DNA from 2 places in the Bacillus sp. CPT56D-587-MTF genome. Region 2 is predicted to be linked to the other one. Evidence: riboswitches for the same ligand, from Rfam matches in the RefSeq annotation. Region 2 holds a riboswitch; the other holds the start of a gene.
What was found. A riboswitch is a leader RNA that binds a small molecule or an ion and turns the genes downstream of it on or off. The one in region 2 is predicted to bind S-adenosylmethionine.

Region 1 (4,680 bases), 590 kb from region 2:
TGAAGTTAGTTATTCCGAAGCAACATGGTGCATGGGCCATGCTTGTTATTCCTTTTTTATTAAGTGTCATACTTGGGAAACCTACTATTTATCATATTCCATTGTTTTTAGCGTGGTTCTTTATCTATTTAGCTACGTACCCATTTCTTACGTACATAAAGCAAAGACGAAAAAAAGAGTTTTTACAAGTTTCCATTATTTATTTTCTTATTGCGTTCCTATTTGGGATGATTTCTTTATTATATGAGTGGCGAATTCTTTTATTCGTAATAGTAATGATTCCATTATTTATAGTGAATATGTATTACGCTCGTCAAAAAAATGAAAGAGCACTATTAAATGATATTTGTGCGATTATTGTGTTTTGTATCGGTGGGTTAATTAGTTATTCCTTTTCAATGAAGCAAATCGATCATACAGCATTATTCATTGCGCTTATTTCATTTTTATACTTTTTAGGTAGTACGTTCTATGTGAAAACGATGATTCGTGAAAAAAATAACCCGAAGTATCGTCTTATATCTTGGGGATATCATATCGTATTAACGATAATCATATTTGTGATTAATCCGTGGTGTTCTCTTATTTTTATACCAAGTGTCATTCGAGCAATTGTGTTGTATGGCAAAAAAATTTCTATTAAAAAAGTAGGAATTTTAGAAATTGCTAATTCTGTATATTTTTTAATCATAACGGCAATAATTATGAAGTATGCCATTTGAAAAAACTTCCCATCAATTGATGGGAAGTTTTTAATCTTTTTCTAAAATGTGAACGGTGTACTCGCAACGTTGAATAGCTTGTTCAACAGCATAAAGTGATTGTTCAATACGAGCGCGATTAAAATCTTTTTCAACTGTTTCGAGCGCTTCTTCTAAACAATTTTTAGCTTCTTGTAATGATTGAAAAGAATCTTGTACATATCCGCGAGCATTTTGATGCATTTCATAATCCTCCTTGCATGTTCGTATATGGGTAGTATGAACAGTAAGGAAGAAAATATAATTTGTTATATTTATTATATTTATTATATTTATTATATTTATTATATTTGTTTGACAATTAAAGTGGAATTACGTATAGTAAGAATTAAGTGAATATTTTCTTATCCAGAGAGGTGGAGGGACTGGCCCGATGAAACCCAGCAACCGCGATGCAGGTGCTAATTCCAGCAGAACATATTTGTTCTGGGAGATAAGACGAAGATATATACGTAACTTCTTCTTATCGGAGAGGTTTTTTTATTGCAAAAAAACCGATTACGAAAATTTATATTAAGAAGAAAGGGGTTGCGCATTACTGTGACACTCGAAAAATACGTAAAACTGCGTAGTACAGTTTATGAATATATGATAGAGCAAGATAAGCCGATATCATTGTTAGATATTCAAGAACATATCGTTTCGCATCATGAAGGAAAATTCACGAAAAAGATGTTGCATCAATTTTATTTATCAAGATTATTAGACGAACTAAAACTGGATGGGAAAATTACATTAGCTGATGAATATCTCTATGCTGAAAAAGGGGTATTGTATAAGGCGAGAAAAGGGAGCTAAGCTCTCTTTTTTTCTTAAAATAACGGAGTATGTAGAGTAAAAGACTGCTAAAGCAGCCTGATACAGGGAATGGTGTTGAGTGTGTAGTGTCAAAAATTGAATGTGCCTGAAAGAGGCAATTCATATCGGCTGCAAATGAAAAGAGACACCTTCGCCGAATAGGTGTCAGTCGTTTTGTCACGTAGACTTGCTACTTAACAGTAATTAGAATAACATGCAGGATTTTTGAAGTCAAAAGGGAATTAAAGGAAGGGGTACAATTATGTACGCTTACTTATTAAAAGATATAACGAAATGGATCCCAAAGTACATTGTAGATAAGGGATATGAATATTATGAAGATGGGCATGTAGAAGATGTTGAAATACAAGATAAAAAAGTGTTTGCTTTCGTTACTGGAAATGCAGGGGATTATGAAGTAGTTATCGATCTCGAAGATTTTTCAGAAAGTAACTGTGAGTGTCCCTATGAAAATTATTGTAAACATATGGCGGCAGTTGTTTATGATATGCAAGGTGCTGGTGAGAGTGCAGTTAAAGAGAAACTGAAAGATTTAGAAAAAGAAGAGTTACTTATATTATTAAATCGATTGTTGCAAAGTTCGAAAAACGTACAAATTGTAGAGAAGTTATTAAAGAAGGAGAAACTTTAACGTATAGAGGGAGTTGTTTTGTAGTGAACGTACTAATTATATATGCTCATCCTAACCCTTCAAGTTTTAACGCGGCGATTTTCAATCATGTGCAAAAAGGACTACAGGAAACAAATCATTCAGTTACCGTACTTGATTTATACAAAGAACAATTTGATCCAGTCCTCGTATTTAATGAAGAGAAGAAAAGACGCGATTTAGTAAATGAAGAGGAAACAGCTCGGTATAGAACGTTAGTAGAAGAAGCAGATACACTTCTATTCATCTATCCAATATGGTGGTGGGGGATGCCAGCAATTTTAAAAGGATTTATCGATCGTATTTTCGTAGCTGGATTTGCTTATAAATATGAAGGGGCTCTGCCGAAAGGATTATTGCAAGGGAAAAAAGCATGGGTTATTAATACGTTAGACTCGCCTCTATGGTACGTCGCATTGTTATATCGATCAGCAGATTGGATTATGATGAAGAGAGGTATTTTACGTTTTTGTGGCATTCGCGATATAAAACGGTCAGTGTTTCAATCTGTGAAAACGAGTAAAGTATCAAAGCGTGAGAAATGGTTATTACAAATAGAAGAAAAGGCTCGTGCATTATGAATGAAGTCGATCGTATTATAAACTGTGTTCAGTATGATGGCGAACTTTTTCGGAAGTATGTTACGTGTTTACTTCAATTGAAAAAATGCAGCGAAACATTTCAGCAAATTCAAATAGAGTTAAGAAATGATTATTTAATAAGAGGAATTTGTGAAAGAGAAGTTGATCAGGTAGTAAGGGGAAGTAAAGAATATGAAACATATTTTCTTCCTAAAGCGTTACAGTGGAATTTTTTGAGGGAACATCCACACCTGATCGGAAAAATTTGCGAAGATTTTTTTGCATTTGAGTCATTACATCTTACGGAGTTAGAGTGGGAGAAGATTATAAATTGCGTGGGAAATAAGTGATTTATTATGTAAAAAAGCTAGTATAAAACTAGCTTTTTGTTTAAATAAATAAGAAACATAGACTAATGATAAAACCCGCATATAGTAAGTTCACAACACAAAATCCCATAATGTCACGAGCACCTAAACCAGCTATCGCTAATGCTGGTAATGCCCAGAAAGGTTGAATTAAATTCGTCCAAGCATCGCCCCATGCAATTGCCATTGCTGTTTTTGCAGCAGGTACACCAAGTTCAGCGCCAGCTGGAATCATAATTGGTGCTTGCACAGCCCATTGACCGCCACCAGATGGAACGAAAATATTAACGATACCAGCACTTAAAAAAGTAAAGAGCGGGAAAGTTGATTCGTTTGAAATGCTAATAAAGAAATTAGAAATAGCTCCTCCAAGTGAAAGTCCTTCACTATTTGCTCCAATCATCATGCCCATAATTCCTGCGTAAAACGGAAATTGAAGTAAAATGCCAGAGGCACTTTTCGTAGAGTCTGAAAAAGCGCGAATATACTGAATCGGAGTGCGGTGGAAAATAAGTCCAGCAATTAATAACATAAAAATCACGATATCGAGAGTAAGATTAAATCCTTTCGTATAAAAGTAATTGAAAATATAAATGAGACCTAACAATCCAACGCAAAGTGTAATAATAATGCTATTTTCCATCTTTTCAGCGAACGTATTTTTTTCTACTTCTTGAGCAGCAGCTTCTTCATGGAACACGCTAGGATCTACTGTAATCGTATGTTTTTCATCTGGATGCATCGCTTTATTAATGAGAGGCATCGTAATGAGAAAAATAATAACTGGAACGAGAGCGTATGGTGAGAATAACGTTTCTGTTATTGGAATCGCCTCTTTAATACTTCCAGCAGTCGTTTTAATTAACGTTTCACCGCCTGTTGCTAACGTAAGAGGGATAGAGGCAGAAAGACCGGCATGCCAAATGAGAAATCCAGAGTAAGAAGAGGCGATTGCTAGTCTATAATCTAATCCGTCCAGCTGCCTTGCCACTTCTTTTGCGTATAAAACAGATACAACAATTCCAAAGCCCCAGTTTATGTATGCACCGAGTAAACTTACAATTGAAATGGCAATAATGCCTTGTCCAGTTGTTTTTGGTAGTCTGGCAGCTTTCGTTAATCCTTTTTTAATAAGAGGAGCATTTGCTAAAGCAGATCCTGTCACGAGTACAAGTGCCATTTGCATAGAAAAGGCGAGGAGTCCCCAAATTCCATTACCCCAGTGATTAATCATTTCTACAGGTGTTTGGTGAGTCGCAAACATACCAAAAAAGATAACGAAAACAGTTAGTAAACATGATAAAATAAACGGTTCTGGCAAGAAGCGCTGCACTAAGGCGACGCAACCATTTGTAAAGGAACGAAACAAAATAAATCAACCTCCTTATGTATATGTATTACAATTATTCGAGGTGTTTCGTTCATAACCTTTTATAATCGGAAAATTATGATATTTTAAAAGGGGATTGAAATATTTTCAATAAGAGTAGTACCATCATCAC
Region 2 (4,680 bases):
AAAAAATAAATAAAAACAATTTCACTACCCCATCCATACGATGAAAATATGTACTATGCACCTTCCTCCCTCCTAGTACTGTCTAAATAAAGCTCCATAAATTTTTCTGGACATGCAATCCCACTAAATTTAATAAGCTTGGTTAAAGAACTCTCTCTTAAGTTGGCTCTTTGTAACGTTTCTTGATTGCCTAATACATCAAACACTGTGTTATCCGCAATAATTTTCCCTTCATGTAGAACTACTGCACGGTCTGTATATTCTAGCGCGAGATTCATATCGTGAGTGATAACAACAAATGAAATTCCCTTTTTAGCTAGGTTTTTAATAAACGACATAAATTGTTTATAATGATAATAATCTTGTCCCGCTGTCGGTTCATCTAATATGATAAGCTTAGGATTTGTTGTTAATACAGATGCGATTGTTAGTCTCTTTTTTTGCCCATAGCTTAGTGCTTGAATTGGCCAATTACGAAATGGATATAAGCCACAAATTTTTAAAATCCCTTCTACTTTATTCTTAATTTCTTCCTTAGAAAAATTATGTAATGTTAATGTAAATGAAACTTCTTCAAAAACAGTAGGCTGTGTAATCATATGATTTGGATTTTGCATCACGTAAGATATGATTTCCCCACGTTTACGAATAGACCAAGAACTAATATCTTCACCTTTTAACGCAATTTTCCCATTTTTCATTTTGTTTATACCTATAAGACTATGAGCTAATGTGGATTTCCCTGCTCCATTATGTCCTAACAGTGCCACAATTTCTCCTTCATATATTAAAAGGTTTACATTTTCTAATACTTTTTGTTTATTAGGGTATGAAAATGATAAATTCTCCACTTTAAGTAATTCCTTGTTTTTAGCATTCCTTTCTAATATGACTTGTTTCTCCATCCACTCTTTTATAACGTTGCTTACCTTTTCTTTTTGAAGGTTTTCCATTGGATATATTACGTCATTATTACAATCAAAGTGTAATCTCTTTAATGCTTCGATGTAAATAGGCTCTCTTAAGCCAATACGTGGTAATATATTTGACGCTAAGATTTCTTTTGGTGTTCCCATCGCAATGACTTTACCTTCATCAATTAATATAACTTTGTCTAAATCCAGTTTTAAAATTTCTTCTATCCTATGTTCGATAATAACAATCGTTTTATTATACTGCTCATGTATATCTTTCATAAGTTCTATCGTATGTATGGCGCTTAGTGGATCTAAGTTCGCTAATGGTTCATCGAACAATAATATATCCGCATTTGTTGTTAATAAACCAGCAAGAGAAACTGTTTGCTTTTGACCTCCTGATAATTCATGTGGACTTTGTTTATGAAACGTATGCATCTTCACCTTTCTTAATGAGTCCGAAACAATCTTTTTCATGTTATCTTGCTTTACACATTCATTTTCTAAATAAAAAGCTACATCTTCTTCTACTGTCAGACCAATAAATTGAGCATCTTGATCTTGTAAAATTGTTCCTACCTGTTTACTTTGTTCAAAAATACTTCCTTCCCTTGGGTCTTTACCGGCAATTAAAACGTTACCTGTGCTATTCCCTTCGTAAGAAAATGGGATTAGCCCATTTATACAATGAGCTAATGTCGACTTTCCTGAACCACTTCGTCCAGCAATTAGCACTTTTTCCCCAGGGTATATATGAAAGGTAATATCACTTAAAGTAGGCTGCGCAGCATGCCCATATTGAAAGGTGAATTGTTCAAACGAAATAATTGGTTGCATGTTAACATCCCTACTTTTCAATTTTTAAATGTGTATGTTTCTTATTGGATTTCGCCAAACCAATTGTAAGTGGCAATCCAAGTACTAAGAAAACGATGACATCGGAAATTGTTGCTCCTAATACTTGTATAACAATTTTGTCAAATGGTTCTCCCATCACAATAATATCGAATGCCCCAGCAAATATAATAGCAATGACAATACCAACTAGCCCAGTAATTGCTAAATAAGAAATATCCCCCTTGTTAAACGACCCGTTTTTCACACTAAAACCAACTCTTTTTTGAATAAGCCCCATTGAAAAACCAATAATTCCTGAACTAATAACCCATCCCCACCAAATACCCCATCCAGCAATCGTATCTGTTACGGTATGACCGATAAGTCCGATTAACAGTCCTGCCACTGGACCAAATAATGCTCCAAAAACAGTTAATATAGCTAATGCTGGTTTAATAAATGTATTCGGTGCAATAGAAAATCCCCAAAGTCCTAATATCCCGTATAATGCTGCTCCAATACCGATTGCTACTACTAACTTTGTTGATAATTTATTCATGACAATTCCCCTCTCATATTAGTCAACTTTTATTACTCTATATTTAATTTAAAAATGAATTATGCATCGACACTCCCTTTCTATACAACAAAAAAATGACCTCTTACATAAGAGGTCACTTTCTTTCACTTTCAAGAATCCTCCTATCTTTCAAAAAACACATCGTGTCCTCTGCGGAATTAGCACCTTCCTATAAAATTGCATAGGGGTTGCTGAGGTTTCTTAGGGCCGTTCCCTCCACCTCTCTGGATAAGTATTAATTTGTAATTCGTATTATGGCACTAAAGAATGTAAATTTCAACACTTTTCTTACTATTTTTATTTTTTATTAAATAGCGCATTTAAATCATTGTATTCTTATCGGAATTATGAAATAATGAATTCAAAATCGTTTCGGGGAGGAATGCATTATGAAAGTTATTGGTTTGATTGGAGGATTAAGTTGGGAATCTACATCATTATACTATAAACATATTAATACACTTACACTCTCTCAATACGATCAAAATGCGAAGCTAATTTTATATAGTATGGACTTTGGTGAAGTAACTACTTTATTACAAAACCATCAATATGAAGAAGTGAAAAATGAACTAGTTACAGTTGCAAAGAAAGTTGAAAAATCTGGGGCTGAATGTTTATTAATGTGTTCAAATACTGTACATCTATTTGCCGAGGAGGTAGAACAAGCAATATCTATCCCGCTTCTTCACATTGGTGATGTAAGTGCTAAAGAAATGGTAGAACAGAATATAAAACGTATCGGACTATTAGGAACAAAACAAACGATGGAGCAAGATTTCTATAAATCACGATTAGCGAAATATAACATTGAGACAATTATCCCAAATGACGAGGAAAGAACTTTTATCCACCATGTCATATTAGATGAATTAAGTAGAGGGATCATTTCAGAAACATCTAAAAAAAGGTTATTACAAATTACAAAATCATTAATTCAAAACGGCGCTGAAGGTGTATTATTAGGCTGCACTGAAATACCTTTACTCATCTCCCAAAATGATCTTACTGTTCCCGTTTTTGATACTGCTTTTTTACATGCAAATACTGCTGTACAATTTGCTGGATAAGAATACACAAGCATAAAGGTGAGAACCTCTATGCTTGTATACAGTTACGACTAATTATCCCGCTATTTGCAGGCAGTAAAGCCCCACCAATTAAAGTTTTACTTTATTTAAAAGAGATTCAATAACTGCAATCGCTTCTTTTGAACCACCACATTCTAAAAAGCTATCATTAAGTTTTCTTATACCATATTTATACTTTTCATTTGAAAGTACATCTGTTACGGCCTCTTTTAAAGTGTGTACATTAACATGTTCTTTCAATAATCTATGTGCCGCTTCAAGCTCAGTTAATCTTTGCGCTATCATTGGCTGATCTTTATCATGCGGTATTATTACAAATGGGACATTATAATGAATGGCATCGTGTACACTATTCATACCGCCATGTGTAATAAAAACATCTGCTTCATTTAATATTTCTGATTGAGGTACGTATGGAGCAATTATAAAATTATCTGGTGCTTCCTTAATTTTAGAAATATCATTTCTATCACCAATTGCCATTACAACTATCCCATCAAAATCTGAAAAAGTATCAATACAAGTATTAAAGAATGGTTCGAGTCCTTCAAGCAGTGTTCCCATTGAAATATAAATAACTTTCTTTTCTTTAAGTGATTCCAGTGGAAACTTTATATTTGTTTTACGCTTTGAAATACTCGGTCCAATAAAAATGTTATTTTCCCCGAACGATTCGCTATTAGGTTGGAAATAACGACTTGTGTATACGAGACAAACATCACCCTTATTATTCATAAATTGAAGATTATTCTTTGGTTTTACTCCAAATTTATGTTCCATCTGATTTAGTAATTTTTCAGAGATTTCCTCTGGTTGAAATGGCATATCTGCATTTGGATGAAAAGGTAATGTCTTCAAAAATTCTGGCGGAATTAAAAATATAGGTGAGGACACTACACCTGGAACTTGTAAATATTCCTTTACTAACTCTCCTGCGCCAAATATATCATAAATTACGAAATCAAATTTTATACTTTCATATAATTGTTTCGTAATTTCTAATATATATAAAGAAGTTTGAACATGCACATGAAAGAAAGCATTTAACCCAGATGAGGTTTCAGCATCAATAGAAATCTCTTTTAATAGATCCGGATGAGTATGTACAGTAGCTCCTAAATCTTCAATTCTATCCTTAAAGTTTGCCGTTGTAATATAATGTACATTATCCCCTCGTTCAGTAAAGGCTTTTACTAAATTTAATGTAGGGTTTACATGCCCCTCTGCTGGAAAATTAACTACTAAAATATTTAGC

Region 1: linked by a shared signal. The riboswitch ahead of AC3WVZ_RS14725 (hypothetical protein) and the one ahead of AC3WVZ_RS11585 (ECF-type riboflavin transporter substrate-binding protein) in region 2 are both predicted to bind S-adenosylmethionine.

What each region holds. Positions count from the first base shown of each region.
Region 1 covers NZ_JBYTEF010000001.1:2,859,083-2,863,762, reverse strand. The annotation lists gene AC3WVZ_RS14735 (YwiC-like family protein) at 1-722, shown strand, start outside; gene AC3WVZ_RS14730 (hypothetical protein) at 753-944, opposite strand; SAM riboswitch class I at 1,103-1,201, shown strand; gene AC3WVZ_RS14725 (hypothetical protein) at 1,302-1,559, shown strand; gene AC3WVZ_RS14720 (SWIM zinc finger family protein) at 1,822-2,211, shown strand; gene AC3WVZ_RS14715 (NAD(P)H-dependent oxidoreductase) at 2,235-2,810, shown strand; gene AC3WVZ_RS14710 (hypothetical protein) at 2,807-3,160, shown strand; gene AC3WVZ_RS14705 (short-chain fatty acid transporter) at 3,201-4,547, opposite strand.
Region 2 covers NZ_JBYTEF010000001.1:2,271,815-2,276,494, reverse strand. The annotation lists gene AC3WVZ_RS11595 (energy-coupling factor transporter transmembrane component T family protein) at 1-61, opposite strand, end outside; gene AC3WVZ_RS11590 (ABC transporter ATP-binding protein) at 54-1,754, opposite strand; gene AC3WVZ_RS11585 (ECF-type riboflavin transporter substrate-binding protein) at 1,765-2,313, opposite strand; SAM riboswitch class I at 2,454-2,569, opposite strand; gene AC3WVZ_RS11580 (aspartate/glutamate racemase family protein) at 2,724-3,404, shown strand; gene AC3WVZ_RS11575 (macrolide family glycosyltransferase) at 3,495-4,680, opposite strand, start outside.